One region of the Actinomadura sp. NPDC049753 genome, then DNA from elsewhere that is predicted to be linked to it. Evidence: predicted binding sites of a transcription regulator. Region 1 holds the regulator's gene; the other holds the start of a gene.
The links. The regulator HrcA, encoded in region 1, represses chaperone genes, less so after heat shock. The targets are predictions, from matches to a motif close to TTGGCACTCTCNNNNNGAGAGTGCCAA.
Positions count from the first base shown of each region.

Region 2: a site for HrcA is predicted at 2,705-2,731, ahead of groES (co-chaperone GroES). Genes of this name have one in related genera too.

Region 1 is NZ_JBFARL010000009.1:7,682-14,877, reverse strand. Features, by position in the region: gene hemW (radical SAM family heme chaperone HemW) at 1-926, shown strand, start outside; gene AB0K37_RS04300 (DUF3097 domain-containing protein) at 1,147-1,959, opposite strand; gene hrcA (heat-inducible transcriptional repressor HrcA) at 2,164-3,174, shown strand; gene dnaJ (molecular chaperone DnaJ) at 3,175-4,308, shown strand; gene AB0K37_RS04285 (16S rRNA (uracil(1498)-N(3))-methyltransferase) at 4,415-5,146, shown strand; gene AB0K37_RS04280 (hypothetical protein) at 5,162-5,842, opposite strand; gene AB0K37_RS04275 (SigE family RNA polymerase sigma factor) at 5,839-6,381, opposite strand; gene AB0K37_RS04270 (histidine triad nucleotide-binding protein) at 6,728-7,072, shown strand.
Region 2 is NZ_JBFARL010000005.1:836-8,031, forward strand. Features, by position in the region: gene AB0K37_RS02430 (sigma-70 family RNA polymerase sigma factor) at 1-330, opposite strand, end outside; gene groL (chaperonin GroEL) at 558-2,186, opposite strand; gene groES (co-chaperone GroES) at 2,272-2,583, opposite strand; gene AB0K37_RS02445 (SAM-dependent methyltransferase) at 2,861-4,114, shown strand; gene AB0K37_RS02450 (hypothetical protein) at 4,777-6,426, shown strand; gene AB0K37_RS02455 (aminoglycoside phosphotransferase family protein) at 6,613-7,196, shown strand, end outside.

The sequences.
Region 1 (7,196 bases):
GCACACCGACCCTTCTCCCGCCGGACGACCTGGGCCGCGTCCTTTCCGCCATCGACGCCGAGTTCGGGCTCGCCCCGGGCGCGGAGGTCACCACCGAGGCCAATCCGGAGTCGGTGGACGAGGCGTACATCGCCGGACTCCGCGAAGCCGGCTTCACGCGCGTCTCCTACGGCATGCAGAGCGCGCGCGAGCACGTCCTGGCCGTCCTGGAACGCGCGCACACGCCCGGACGCGTCCCGCAGGTCGTCGAGTGGACGCGCAAGGCGGGGTTCGAGCACATCAACCTCGACCTCATCTACGGAACGCCAGGGGAGACCGACGACGACTGGAGGGGCTCCCTGGAGGCGGCCCTGGCGGCCGAGCCCGACCATGTGTCCGCCTACGCCCTCATCGTCGAGGAGGGCACCCGGCTGGCGGCGCAGGTGAGGCGCGGCGAGCTGACCGCCCCCGACGACGACGCCATGGCCGACCGCTACCTGATCGCCGACGAGCTGCTCAGCGGCCACGGCCTGCACTGGTACGAGATCTCCAACTGGGCCGCCGACCCCCGCGCCGCGTGCCGGCACAACATGCTCTACTGGACGGGCGCCGACTGGTGGGGCGTCGGCCCAGGAGCCCACAGCCACGTGGGCGGCACCCGCTGGTGGAACGTCAAGCACCCCGCCGCCTACGCCGCCCGCCTCGCCGAGGGCACCACCCCCGCCCACGCCAGAGAGATCCTCACCGACGACGACCGGCACATCGAACGCGTCATGCTCGAACTGCGCCTCGCCCAGGGCTGCCCCGCCCATCTCCTGGACGACGGCGCCGCCCGCAGAGCGATAGCCGACGGCCTGGTCGAACCCGCCCCCTACGAGCAGGGCCGAGCAGTCCTCACCCTCAAGGGCCGCCTCCTGGCCGACGCGGTAGTCCGAGCCCTCACCTGACCAGCGCCGACCGGAACCACGCCACGCGCCGAGGGGTGAAAGGCGCTCCATCCCTCTTGGATGTGCCACATCATGACGCTCTCGGAGTTGAGCTGAGCCGGGGCACGGGTCGGGCGGCCGGAGCGACACGTCACGAACCCGCACGGGCACGGAAACCAAGCACCGTGGCGGGAGGATCGCCCGGCTCGCAACGGGGGTTCCAGGGGGTCGCCCCCCTGGGCTAGCCAGTCACGAAGTCGATGAGTTCCTCCACGCGGCCGAGGAGGGCGGGCTCCAGGTCGGTGTAGGCGTTCACCGAGCCGAGGATGCGTTTCCAGGCGGCGCCCGTGTCGTCGCCCCAGCCGAGTTCGGCGATCACGCCTTCCTTCCAGGGGACGCCGCGGGGGATGCGGGGCCAGGCGCGGATGCCGACGGCCGCGGGCTTGACGGCCTCCCAGATGTCGATGAACGGGTGGCCGGTGACGAGGACGTGCGGCGAGGTGACCCGGGCGGCGATCCGCGACTCCTTGGACCCCTCCACGAGGTGGTCGACCAGGACGCCGAGGCGCCGTCCCTCCTCGGGGGCGAACTCCTCGACGATGGCGGGCAGGTCGTCGACGCCTTCGAGGTACTCGACGACGACGCCCTCGACGCGCAGGTCGTGGCCCCAGATCTTCTCGACCAGCTCGGCGTCGTGGAGGCCCTCCACGTAGATGCGGCTCTCCTTGGCGACCTGCGCCCGCAGGCCCCGGACGGCGATCGACCCCGAGGCCGACCGGGCCGGGCCCGCGGGCGCGGCGGCCGGCCGCACGAGGGTGACCGGTTTCCCGTCGATGAGGAACCCGGACCTGGTCAGCGGGAACACCCGGCGCTTGCCGAACCGGTCCTCCAGGGTGACGCCGAACTTGTCGCAGCCGACCACGGCGCCGCAGAAACCGCTGTCGGGATCCTCGGCGACCAGGCCGGGCTCGGCGGGCACCTCCGGGATCTGGCCCTTGCGGGGCCTGCGCCAGTCGCCGCCCAGCACGTCGTTTCCGTAGTTCTTACTCCGCACAGATCCGCACATTAACCGGGCGGGACGCTCCCGCGGCGCCGCCCCGCGTTCTTCGGCGTGGCGCCGGTTTCCCGGCCGGATAGGATCACGCAGCCATGCGGAGAGTGCGGGGGCGCTCCAGTCGAGCCGTCCGGGCCGTAGACTTGGCACTCGAAAGCAAGGAGTGCCAGTGGCACGGACCGGCCGGACGAAGGAGGTGACATCGTGCTGGACGACCGGAAACTAGCGGTCCTGCGCGCCATCGTCGAGGACTACGTCTCCACCAACGAGCCGGTGGGATCCAAGGCGCTGGCCGACCGGCACAACCTCGGGGTGTCGCCCGCGACCATCCGCAACGACATGGCGGTGCTGGAGGAGCAGGGCTACATCGCCCAGCCCCACACCAGCGCCGGGCGCGTCCCCACCGACAAGGGCTACCGGCTGTTCGTCGACCGGCTGTCCACGATCAAGCCGCTGTCGGTCGCCGAGCGCCGCGCGATCGAGACGTTCCTGTCGGGGGCCTACGACCTCGACGACGTCGTCGGCCGGACGGTGCGGCTGCTCGCGCAGCTGACCCGGCAGGTCGCGGTGGTGCAGTACCCGTCGCTGACCCGCTCGGCGGTCCGGCACGTGGAGCTGGTCCCGGTGGCGGAGGGGCGGCTGCTGCTCGTCCTGATCACCAACACCGGCCGGGTCGAGCAGCGCGTCATCGAGACCGGGCAGATCTCCGAGGAATCGATCGGCCACCTGCGGGCGTTGCTCAACACGTGCCTGGACGGGCTCGGCTTCGGCGAGGTCCCTGCGGCCGTGGCGGACCTGCCCGACAAGGTGGGCCCGGAGGAGCGGCCGGTGGCGGCGGCGGTCCTGTCGGTCCTGCTGGAGACGCTCGTCGAGAAGCACGAGGAGAAGATCGTTTTCGCCGGGGCGGCCAACCTCGCCGCCGTGGACTTCTCGCAGAGCCTGCGGGAGGTGCTGGTGGCGCTGGAGGAGCAGGTGGTCCTCATGCGGCTGCTCGGCGAGACCGGCGACTCCTCTACAGTTACGGTGCGGATCGGCACCGAGAACCCCGACCTGGGGCTCAAGTCGACCTCGGTCGTCGCCGCCGACTACGGGGTGGGCGACCTCACTCTGGCCCGGCTGGGAGTGCTCGGGCCGACACGCATGGATTACCCCAGCACGATGGGAGCGGTACGGGCAGTGGCACGCTACGTGGGACAGATCCTGGCGGGGTCGTAAGTGGCGAACGACTACTACGCGACCCTGGGCGTCCGGCGGGACGCCAGCGCCGACGAGGTCAAGAAGGCCTACCGCCGGCTCGCGCGGGAACTCCACCCGGACGTCAACCCGGATCCGGAGACCCAGGAGCGGTTCAAGGAGATCACCCAGGCCTACGAGGTGCTCTCCGACCCCAAGAAGCGCGAGATGTACGACCTCGGCGCGGACCCGTTCGCGTCCGCGGGCGGGGCCGGGGCCGGCGGGTTCGGCGGCGCCGGGTTCCCGTTCAGCGACATCATGGACGCCTTCTTCGGCACCGCGACCTCGCGGGGTCCGCGGTCGCGCGCCCGGCGCGGCCGCAACGCGACGCTGCGGGTCGAGCTCGACCTCGCCGAGACCGCGTTCGGCACCACCCGCGAGCTGTCCATCGACACGGCGGTCGCCTGCACGACCTGCGAGGGGTCGGGCTGCGCGCCCGGCACCCACCCGGAGACGTGTGAGACGTGCCACGGCCGTGGAGAGGTGCAGCAGGTCCAGCGCTCGTTCCTCGGCCAGGTCATGACGGCCCGGCCGTGCCCGGCGTGCGGCGGCTTCGGCTCGGTGATCCGCAACCCGTGCACCGAGTGCTCCGGCGACGGCCGGGTCCGCACGCGGCGCACCGTCAAGGTCAAGATCCCGGCCGGCGTGGAGAACGGCATCCACATCCAGCTCGCCGGCGAGGGCGAGATCGGCCCGGGCGGCGGCCCGCCCGGAGACCTGTTCCTGGAGATCGTGGAGAAGCCGCACCCGATCTTCGAGCGGGAGGGCGACGACCTGCACTGCACGGTCGAGATCCCGATGACGGCGGCGGCGCTCGGGACCAGCGTCACGATCGAGACGCTGGACGCCGCCGAGAGCGTCGACATCAAGCCCGGCACGCAGTCGGGGCAGGTCATCACGCTCTACAACCGGGGCGTCCGGCACCTCAACGAGAGCGGCCGCGGCGATCTGATGATCCACGTCAACGTGGAGACGCCGAACAAGCTCGACGAGGAGCAGGAGGAGCTGCTGCGGCGGCTCGCGGTGCTGCGCGGCGAGGAGCGCCCGCCCGGCAGGTTCGCCCCCGGGCAGCGCGGCGTGTTCTCGCGTCTCAAGGACGTCTTCAACCAGCACTGAAGCGCGGTGGCGGCGGCCTACGAGGAAGGCCGCCGCGGCGATTGAGGAGCAGGGTGGCAGCGATGAGCGACGTCCGCCGGAGCCCCGGTTCCCCCGGACGGCTCGGATGAGCCCGCCGGTCTTCCTCGCCGGGACGGCCGAGCTGGAACGCGACCGCGTCCTGTTGGACGGGCCCGAGGGCCGGCACGCGGCGGCCGTGCGGCGGCTGCGGCCGGGGGAGCGGGTCGACCTGACCGACGGCGAGGGCCTGCTGGCCGAATGCGTCGTCACCGCGGCCGACCGGGCGTCCCTCACGCTGGACGTGCTGGCCCGGCACCGGGAGCCCCCGCCCGCGCCCCGCCTCGTGGTCGTCCAGGCCCTCCCGAAGGGCGACAGGGGCGAGCTCGCGGTCGAGACCATGACCGAGGTCGGCGTGGACGAGATCGTCCCGTGGTCGGCGTCCCGGTGCGTCACCCGCTGGCGCCCGGAGCGGCGCGACAAGGCCCTCGGGCGCTGGCGCGCGACCGCCCGCGAGGCCGGCAAGCAGGCGCGGCGCGGTCGCCTGCCCGAGGTGGCGGAGCTGGAGTCCACCGAGGACGTCGCCGAGCGGATCGCCGGCGCGTCCCTGGCCCTGGTCCTGCACGAGGGGGCCGAGGCGCCGCTGAGCGCCGTGGAGCCGCCCGCGCGGGGCGACATCGTCCTCGTGGTCGGCCCCGAGGGCGGGATCAGCGAGGACGAGCTGGAACGCTTCGCCGCCGCGGGCGGGCGTCCCGCGCGGCTCGGCCCGACCGTCCTGCGCACCTCGACCGCGGGAGTCGCGGCGGCCAGCGTGCTGCTGGCCGCCACCGGCCGCTGGTAGCGCCGGCGGGCGCCGTCACGGGGTGGTGGCGGGGTTCTGCTCGGTCGTCACCGCGGGCTCGCTCGTCGCGGACTGCGTCGGCTGCTCGGTGGGCTTGCTCGGCGCCTCGGGCGTCGTGGAGGTGGGCGGGGCCGGCGTCGTGGGCGGCGCCTGCGTCGGGGTCTCGCTCGGGCACGGCGTGGTCGCCGGCGTCGGCGTGGCGGTCGTTCCGGCCGAGGCGCCCGGCGAGGGGATGCGGCACGACGACAGCCCCGGCGAGGAACTGGTGCTCGGCGTCTGCGGGGTGCTCGGCTCGCCCGACGTGCTGGCGCCCGGCGAGGACGGGACCGGGAACTCGGGGTCGACCCCCGGGCCGGTGCGGTCTCCGGTGCTGTCGTCGCCCCCGTCGCCGGACGGGCTGTTGCTGCCGACCGACTGCTGGATCATGTCGATCGTCTGCGGCGCCGTCACGCCCAGCCCGGCGATCAGCACGGCCGCGGCCACGGCGAGGAGGGGGCGCGCCCAGTTCACGGTGAACCGGTCGAACCCGAAGCGCGCCGGGCCGAACCGTCCGAGGCCGGTCCGGCGGCGCCGGCCGTCGGCGATACGGGCCTGGATGCGCTCCAGGCCGTCGCCCGCGGGGTTGACCGAGTCCGCCTCCGCGTGCAGGGCGCGGCGGAGGATCTCGCCGTGCTCGTCGTGGGGGTCGGTGGTCATGAGAACTGCTCCAGGACGTTGCGTAGCGCGGTCATGCCGCGCGCCGTATGACTCTTCACGGCGCCGCGGGAGATGCCCATCGCGTTGGCGATCTCCGCTTCGGACAGATCGGCGTAGTAGCGAAGGACGAGCGCCTCCCGCTGGCGTGCGGGGAGCCGGGAGAGCGCGTCGATCACCGCCGAGCGCTCCAGCTCTCCGATGGCGCCGGCTTCCGCGCTCGGCGCGTCGGGCAGGCCCTTGGGGGCGTACTTCTCGACGACGGCGCGGTGCCGGAGCACCGATCGCGACCGGTTGACCACCGACTGGCGCAGGTACGACAGGGCCTTGTCCGGGTCGCGCAGCCGGCGCCAGCCGCCGTGCATCGCGACGAACGCGTCCTGCACGACCTCCTCGGCCGTCCCCGCGTCCCGGACGAGCATGGCCGCCAGGCGCACCAGCGAACGGTAGTTGGCGCTGTAGAGGGCGGTCACCGCCTGATCGGCGTCCCAGGCGACGGCCACCGCGCCCGCCGTGCCCCTGGCCACGAGGGTCTCGGTCACGTCAGTGGGACGCGCACCCTCGTCGTTCGGTTTACGAAAGGGCATGTCCTGGTTTGCCTCGGTCACCTATCCGCCGCCTTTGCCGGCCCCCCGCCGTCCATTCGGACGGTCGCGTCGGACCGACGTGATCCGGGCGTTCCCGCCGGGGGCGAGATGTGCCGCAACGCCTTGCGAACCGGGGGGTTACGCCTGAGCTGACAACCTTAGCCAGTGGCAGGTCGAAATGCCGACCGCTACGGGGGATTCGATCGACGGGAACCCCGTCCGGCCGAACGGCCGCGATCCGTGCCCGCGCCGGTCCCGATAGGATTTCCGGGCGGTCGCGGACCGCCGCGAGGGGAGACAGATGACCGACTGCCTGTTCTGCAAGATCGTTTCTGGGGACGTGCCCGCCACGATCGTCCGCGAGTCGGCGGGGACGGTGGCGTTCCGCGACATCAACCCCCAGGCGCCGACGCACGTGCTGGTCATCCCGCGTGACCACCACCCGACGGTCGGTGAGCTGGCCGCCTCGGACGCCGAACTGCTCGCCGAGATGGTGCGCGAGGCCCACGCGGTCGCCGCCGACGAGGGCGTCGCCGAGACCGGCTACCGGATCGTGTTCAACACCGGCTCCCAGGCGGGCCAGACGGTGTTCCACGTGCACGCCCACGTGCTGGGCGGACGTGGCCTGAACTGGCCGCCCGGCTGAGCCGCCCGCCGCGCGCGGAAAATGCTGCGGCGGTGTGTCGGGGGTCGCCAGTACGATGGAACCGGTACACCAGGACACCCGGAGCAGACAGAAGGCAGGTCCGATAGGCCGCAAGGCCCGGCTG
Region 2 (7,196 bases), on a different contig from region 1:
GTCCCGGTAGCGGGGCAGGGCCGACAGGACGGCGATGCAGACCTCCTGCGCCACGTCGTCGGCGATGTGGTACTGCCCGGAGACCCGGCCGAGCCGGGCCCGGCAGTACCTGACGATCATGGGCCGCACCTCGGCGATGAGGACCTCGATGGCGCCCGGGTCGCCCTGCACGGCGAGATGGGTCAGCTCCCTGAGGTCGCCGTCGCCCGCGTCCGCGGCGCGCAGCGCCCGCGCCGAACGGGCGGTGTCGCGGGGGGCGGGAGGGGCGGGCCCGTTCGAGGGGTCGGCAGCGCGCGCGGTCATGGTCCCGGCGAAGCATCCCTCGGTCACGTCAAGCATGATGCCCAGCACCCCCGGGCGTGTCTCCACTGTCCTCTACAACGGAATGGTCACAGTGCGGGAGCGAACCTGGAGTTATTACGCGTCGTGGTCATCGTGCTGCCGGGCGTGGCGGGCGGGACGGCCACTCGGCCGCGACGCGGCGAGACCCCCGCCCGGACGGACGGGGGTCTCGCCTACTGCTTCCCGGACGGGACGAGCCCGCCGGTCGGCCGATCTCAGTGGCCGTGGCCGTGACCGTGGCCGTGGCCGCCGCCGGCGGCCTCGTCGGCCTCCTCCGGCTTGTCGACCACGAGCGCCTCGGTGGTGAGGAGCATGCCCGCGATGGAGGCGGCGTTGGTGACCGCCGAGCGGGTGACCTTCACCGGGTCGATGACGCCCTGGGCGATGAGGTCGCCGTACTCGCCGGTGGCGGCGTTGTAGCCGTGCCCGGCCTGCAGCGCCTCCACCTTGGAGACGACGACGTAGCCCTCCTGGCCGGCGTTCTCGGAGATCCAGCGCAGCGGCTCGAGCAGCGCGCGGCGGACCGCCTCGGCGCCGGTCGCCTCGTCGCCGGACAGGCCGAGGGCGCCGAAGCCCTCCTTGGCGACGTGCACCAGGGCGCTGCCGCCGCCGGAGACGATGCCCTCCTCGATCGCCGCTCGGGTCGCCGAGATGGCGTCCTCCAGGCGGTGCTTCTTCTCCTTCAGCTCCACCTCGGTGGCGGCGCCGACGCGCAGCACGCAGACGCCGCCGGCCAGCTTGGCCAGGCGCTCCTGCAGCTTCTCGCGGTCCCAGTCGGAGTCGCTGTTCTCGATCTCCACCTTGATCTGGTTGATCCGGGCGGTGACCTCGTCCGCCGAGCCCTCGCCGTCGACGATGGTGGTGGCGTCCTTGGTGACGGTGATCCGGCGGGCGCGGCCGAGGTCCTCCAGCCCGATCGAGTCGAGCTTGAGGCCGATCGCCTCGCTGACGACCTGGCCGCCGGTCAGGGTGGCCATGTCGCCGAGCATCGCCTTGCGGCGGTCGCCGAAGCCGGGCGCCTTGACCGCGACGGACAGGAAGGTGCCGCGGATCTTGTTGGCGACGAGCAGCGCCAGCGCCTCGCCCTCGACGTCCTCGGCCACCACGAGCAGCGGCTTCTTGGTCTGGGCGACCTTCTCGGCCAGCGGCAGGAACTCCTGCACGTTGGAGATCTTGCCGTCCACGATCAGCACGTAGGCGTCCTCCAGGACGGCCTCCATGCGCTCGTGGTCGGTGACCATGTGCGGCGACAGGTAGCCCTTGTCGAACTGGAGGCCCTCGGTGAACTCCAGCTCGAGGCCCATCGTGTGGGCCTCCTCGACGGTGATGACGCCGTCCTTGCCGACCTTCTCGAACGCCTCGGCGATCAGCTCGCCGATCTGCGGGTCCTGCGCGGAGATGGTCGCGACGTGCGCGATCTCGCCCTTCTCCTCGACCTCGCGGGCCGACTTCAGCAGCTGGTCGGAGACGTACTGGGCGGCCGTGTCGATGCCCCGCTTGAGGGCGAGCGGCGAGGCGCCGGCCGCCACGTTGCGGATCCCCTCGCGGACCAGCGCCTGCGCGAGGACGGTCGCCGTGGTGGTGCCGTCGCCCGCGATGTCGTTGGTCTTGGTCGCCACTTCCTTGGCGAGCTGGGCCCCGAGGTTCTCGTAGGGGTCCTCCAGCTCCACCTCGCGGGCGATGGTGACGCCGTCGTTGGTGATCGTCGGCGCGCCGAACTTCTTGTCGATGACGACGTTGCGGCCGCGCGGGCCGATCGTCACCTTGACGGCGTCCGCGAGAGCGTTGACGCCGCGCTCAAGAGCCCGGCGAGCGTCCTCCTCGAACTCCAGGATCTTCGCCATGCGGATACTCCTCTTTCACGCGATCCGCCCCGGCGGGCCGCCCGAAGGCGGCGCCGACCGGGGCGGGTGCATCACGTCTCGGTGATTACTTCTCGATGACCGCGAGCACGTCGCGGGCCGAGAGGACGAGGTACTCCTCGCCGTTGTACTTGACCTCGGTGCCGCCGTACTTGCTGTAGAGCACGACCTCGCCGACCTTGACGTCGACGGGGACGCGCTCGCCCTTGTCGTCGACGCGACCCGGGCCAACGGCAAGGACGGTGCCCTCCTGGGGCTTCTCCTTGGCGGTGTCCGGAATCACCAGGCCCGACGCGGTGGTGGTCTCGGCCTCAAGCGGCTGGACGACGATGCGGTCCTCAAGCGGCTTGAGAACAACCTTGGTGGCGGTCGTCACGATCTGACCTCCCCTTCGATTGGTCCTCGGCCGGCCACGGATGACCGACCAGCACATGTGACAGAAGAGGCGACCCTGGACCGGCCTGCCGTCGCGGGTGCCAGACCGACCTTCGTCGCTGTATTTGGCACTCTACCCTTGAGAGTGCCAGTCGTGAGACTATTCCGTGCCCGTTACCCCGTCAACACGGACACGAACCCGCCCGGCGGCCGTCCCCGGACGTTCACCCGCGGCCGCGGTCCGGTCTCCGCCGTCCGGCTCGGCCGCTAACTTCCACCCTATGGACATCGCGTCGTTCCGGGCCCTGAGCACCCCCTCCGGCCAGGCGCTCCTCAGGGAGACGGCCGAGGCGGACGTGAGCGAGGACGGTCTGCTCGCCACGGCGTCGCGGCTGCGGGAGCGGCACGATCCTCCGCTCGTGGCCGCCGCGCTGACGCAGGTCCGGTTGCGGAGGAGGGCGCGGGCAAAGTTCGGGGCGGACGCCGACCGCATGTACTTCACGCAGGCGGGGCTTGAGCAGTCGACGCGCGCGAGCGTGGCGGCCTACCGCGCCGGAAGGTTCGCGGACCGGCTGCCCGGCGCGCGCGTGCTGGAGCTGGGATGCGGGATAGGCGCCGACCTCATCGCCCGAGCGCGCGCGGGCCTGGCCGGGGACGGCGTGGAACTGGACCCGCTGACCGCCGAGGTGGCCCGCGCCAACGTGGCCGCCTTCGGGCTGGACGATCTCGCCTCCGTCCGGGTCGGGGACGCCACCGAGGAGGACCCGGCCGGGTTCGACGCGGTCTTCGCCGATCCTGGACGGCGCACGGCGCGGGGCCGCGTCTTCGATCCCCGTTCGTATGAGCCGCCGCTCGACGTCGTCCTGGCCATGGCCGGCCAGGTGCCCGCGGCCTGCGTGAAGGTCGCGCCTGGCATTCCGCATGAGGCCGTACCGGACGACGCAGAGGCCGAGTGGGTCTCGGTCGGGGGTGAGGTCAAGGAAGCAGCCCTCTGGCTGGGCGGGCTGGCCGGGGAGGTGGGTCGGCGGGCCACTCTCCTCGCGTCCGACACCCATCTCTCGGGAACAGAGCCTCACACGAAAGCAGAGCCTCAGGTGTGGACCCTGACTCCCCAGCGGCTGGACGACCCGGACGTACGCGCGTGGGGCCGTTACCTGTACGAGCCTGACGGCGCCGTGATCCGGGCCCATCTGGTCGGCGAAGTCGCGGACCTGGTCGGCGGCGGCTTGGCGGACCCCCACATCGCGTACGTCACCTCCGACGAGCTGCGCCCGACGCCCTTCGCCTCCGCCTACGAGGTAGAGGACGTGCTGCCGTTCTCCGTGAAGCGGCTGCGTGCCGAGCTGCGCCGCCGCGAGATCGGCGTGCTGACCGTCAAGAAGCGGGGTTCCGCCGTCGACGTCGACCGGCTCCGCCGCGACCTCGGCTTCGGGGGGCGCCGCGCGGGACGCGGCGCCAAGGAGCTGACCCTCGTGGTGACGCGCGTGGGGCGCGATCCCGTCGCCCTGCTGACGCACCCCGTCCCAGCGGCCTGACCGGCCGGTCGCCGGGGCCTGACCCGCCCGGGGCGGGCTCCGCCCGGCAACCCTGCCCAAAGATCTCCCACTCGGCGGCGCAACGCCAAGGGGGACCGGGCGACGCGCCATGGCGGTGCAAATCATCGACGCTTTCCGGCATTGCGCGCACCAGGGATTGCGGCCGCCCGGCAAGGGCACGGCGCGGCGCGGGAATCGGCTCGCCGAGATCAACCGGCGCGATAACACCAAGGCAGGTTCACCGGCCGGGACGCCCGTCCCCCTAAAGCCCTCCCGAAAAGGGCCCGAACCCGCCCCTCGGCATCACGCGCGACGCGCGCGCGTCGGGCCGGTGTGGCCGTCCCCGAGGTTCGGGAACTGCCGATGTTGGACGAGATGTACGGACAGAACGGCACCCGGAACGCCGGACCCGTCCCGCACCGCCCGCCACCGTCCACGCCACCTATCCCCCCAACAAGGGCAATAAGCGTGAAACGGAAACCCCGCCGCGCATTCGGCGATATCTCGCTATCCCGTCTAGTCGGATAACAGGCGCATTCCGCAGAACTCGCAATCTTCTCTGCTACCCGTTTTAGCCGCGCTCTACACGCACTACAGTGGCCACTCCAGAGATTCATTTGCCGTGCGTCATTTCGTCGCGCCGGCACACGAAGGAGCATCGGGTGGAAACGAATCACAACTTCCTGCAGACGGGGGGTCAACCGGTCTCGGATCGGATGCGGGAGTTGCTCGCCCGTGCGGCGCAGGACCACGTCTACGAACAGCGCTCACAGGGTCAGGTCCTCGACGAGATCCGCCAGCGCCTGGAAGGCATGGAGTGGCTTCTCCGCGAGGTCCGGGAGCGCGAGCTCAGCGGGCTGACCGGACAGATCGAGAGCGTCCGCGGGCAGGTCGACGACCTGTCCGGAAAGCCCCCTGAATGGGCCGAGGGCCTGGCCGAGCACATCGAGGCGTTCGGCGAGCGGGTCAAGCCCGTCGCCGAGCTGCCCGCGCTGTGGGCCGACGTCGGCGTGGTGGCCGAGAACGTCGACGAGGGCCTGACCCGCATCCAGGCCGTCCTCGACTCCGCGCAGCAGATCACCGACGCCACCCAGCAGGCGTCGCAGCGCATGGACGAGATGACCAAGCGGCTGGACAAGCTCCAGGGCAGCATGGAGGCCGCGTCCGTCCGCTTCAACCGGCTCGACAAGTCGCTCGCGGAGCTCGGCCACCGGTCCGAGCGGCTCGAACACTCGGTCAACGGGGTCACGTCACGGGTCGACCAGGCGCTCGGCGAGATGGCCGAGCGGATGGAGCAGGGCCTTGAGGCGGTCAACGGCCGGGTCGAGGGCGTCGGCGGCCGCCTCGACGGGCTCGACGGGCGGCTGGACGGCGTCGACGGGCGCCTCGAAGGGGTCTCGGGCAAGCTGGGCGGGCTGGACGGCCGGTTCGAGAGCGTCGACGGGCGCCTCGACGGGCTCGGCGAGCGGATCAACCGGCTGCCCGCCACGCTGGAGATCGCCGAGGTGCACCGGCTGCTGGCCGAGATCGCGCGGCGCCCGGCGGCCGAGTACGGCGACCGGTTCGACGCGCTGGAGAAGCACCTCGCCGAGGCCGTCGACCCGCTGATCGAGGAGCTGCGCGCCCGGCCCGACCGCGACGAGGTCAAGGCCACCATGTCGCAGATCGCCGAGACCGCCTACAGCGACGTCGCCAAGCGCATGGACGAGTTCTCCCGCAGGTTCGAGGACGTGCACGACGACGTCCGCAAGCGCATCGAGAACATCCACGAGGAGGTCACCAAGCGGGTCGACAGCGCGCTGGAGGAGTTCACCGCGCAGGTCGACATCGTCTCCCGCCGCGTCGAGTCGGTGCACGCCGACGTCGCCAAGCAGGTCGAGTCCGTGCACAGCGAGATGTCGCGGCAGGTCAGCGGCGTCCACCACGACTTCGGCAAGCGGATCGGCGACATCCACCAGGACGTCACGCGGCAGGTCGGGAGCATCCACGACGACGTCGCCAAGCAGGTCGGGACCATGCAGGAGGACGTCGCGCGGCAGGTCGGCGGCGTCCAGGCCGAATTCGCGAGGCGGGTGGAGAGCATGCAGGACGAGGCCGCGCGGCGCGCCGACGCGGCGCAGGCGGATTTCGCCAAGCGCTTCTCCCATGTCGAGGACGAGGTCGGCCGGAAGATGGACGGCGTCCACGACGATGTGTCCAAGCAGGTCAACGCGGTGCACGAGGACGTGCTGAAGCGGCTGTCCACCCTGGAGGAGACCATGCTCGCGCTCGCCGAGGCGCTGCTGCGTCCCCGCCGCGAGACCAAGGACTGACGAGCGTCCGGGTGGGGCCGGCGCGGGCCCCACCCGGCATCCTGATACCTCCCGGTATTCGCGGCATTCGTCCCGCGAACCCCCGGGACGACCGAAGATGCTTCTTTCATGTCACCCCGATGACGTGCGTTTTGTTACTTTCCGTCTTCGCAAAACCACTCCCAATACCCTTCGGAATCCGTTTTCATGGATCAGGTGACCCACCTACCGGCTCCCTGCCTGCCGACCGGCGTCCCGCCCGGGCACACCACCCTGCGATGGGTGGAGGAATGCCTCGGCAAGGGCGCCGAGGTCCGCATGGTGCGGCCCCTCGCCGGCGGCTCCGCCCACGCCAACCACGCCCTCCTCGTCGAGAGCCGCTCCGGTGAGGAGCACCACCTCGTCCTGCGCCGCTGGACCTCCCGCGAGGCCGCTCCCCGCCACTGCTACGGCGACGCCGAGTTCTCCCCCGAGCGCGAGATCGCGGCGCTCGCGCTGCTCGCCAGCAGCAAGATCCCCGCACCGTCCCTGGTGGCCGCCGACCCGTCGGGCGCCTACTGCGACGTCCCGGCCCTGCTCCTCACCCGGCTCCGGGGCCACCCGCCGCGCCCCTCCCACGACGACCTGCCCGAGTACCTGATCCAGCTCGCCGCCGCGCTGCTGTCGGTGCACGAGCTGAACGGCGCGTCCACGATGCCGCCCTACGTCCCGCACAACCGCCTCGACGTGCGGCTCCCGCCCAAGCACGCGCTCCGCCCCGACCTGTGGGAACGCGCCTTCGAGGTCGCCGC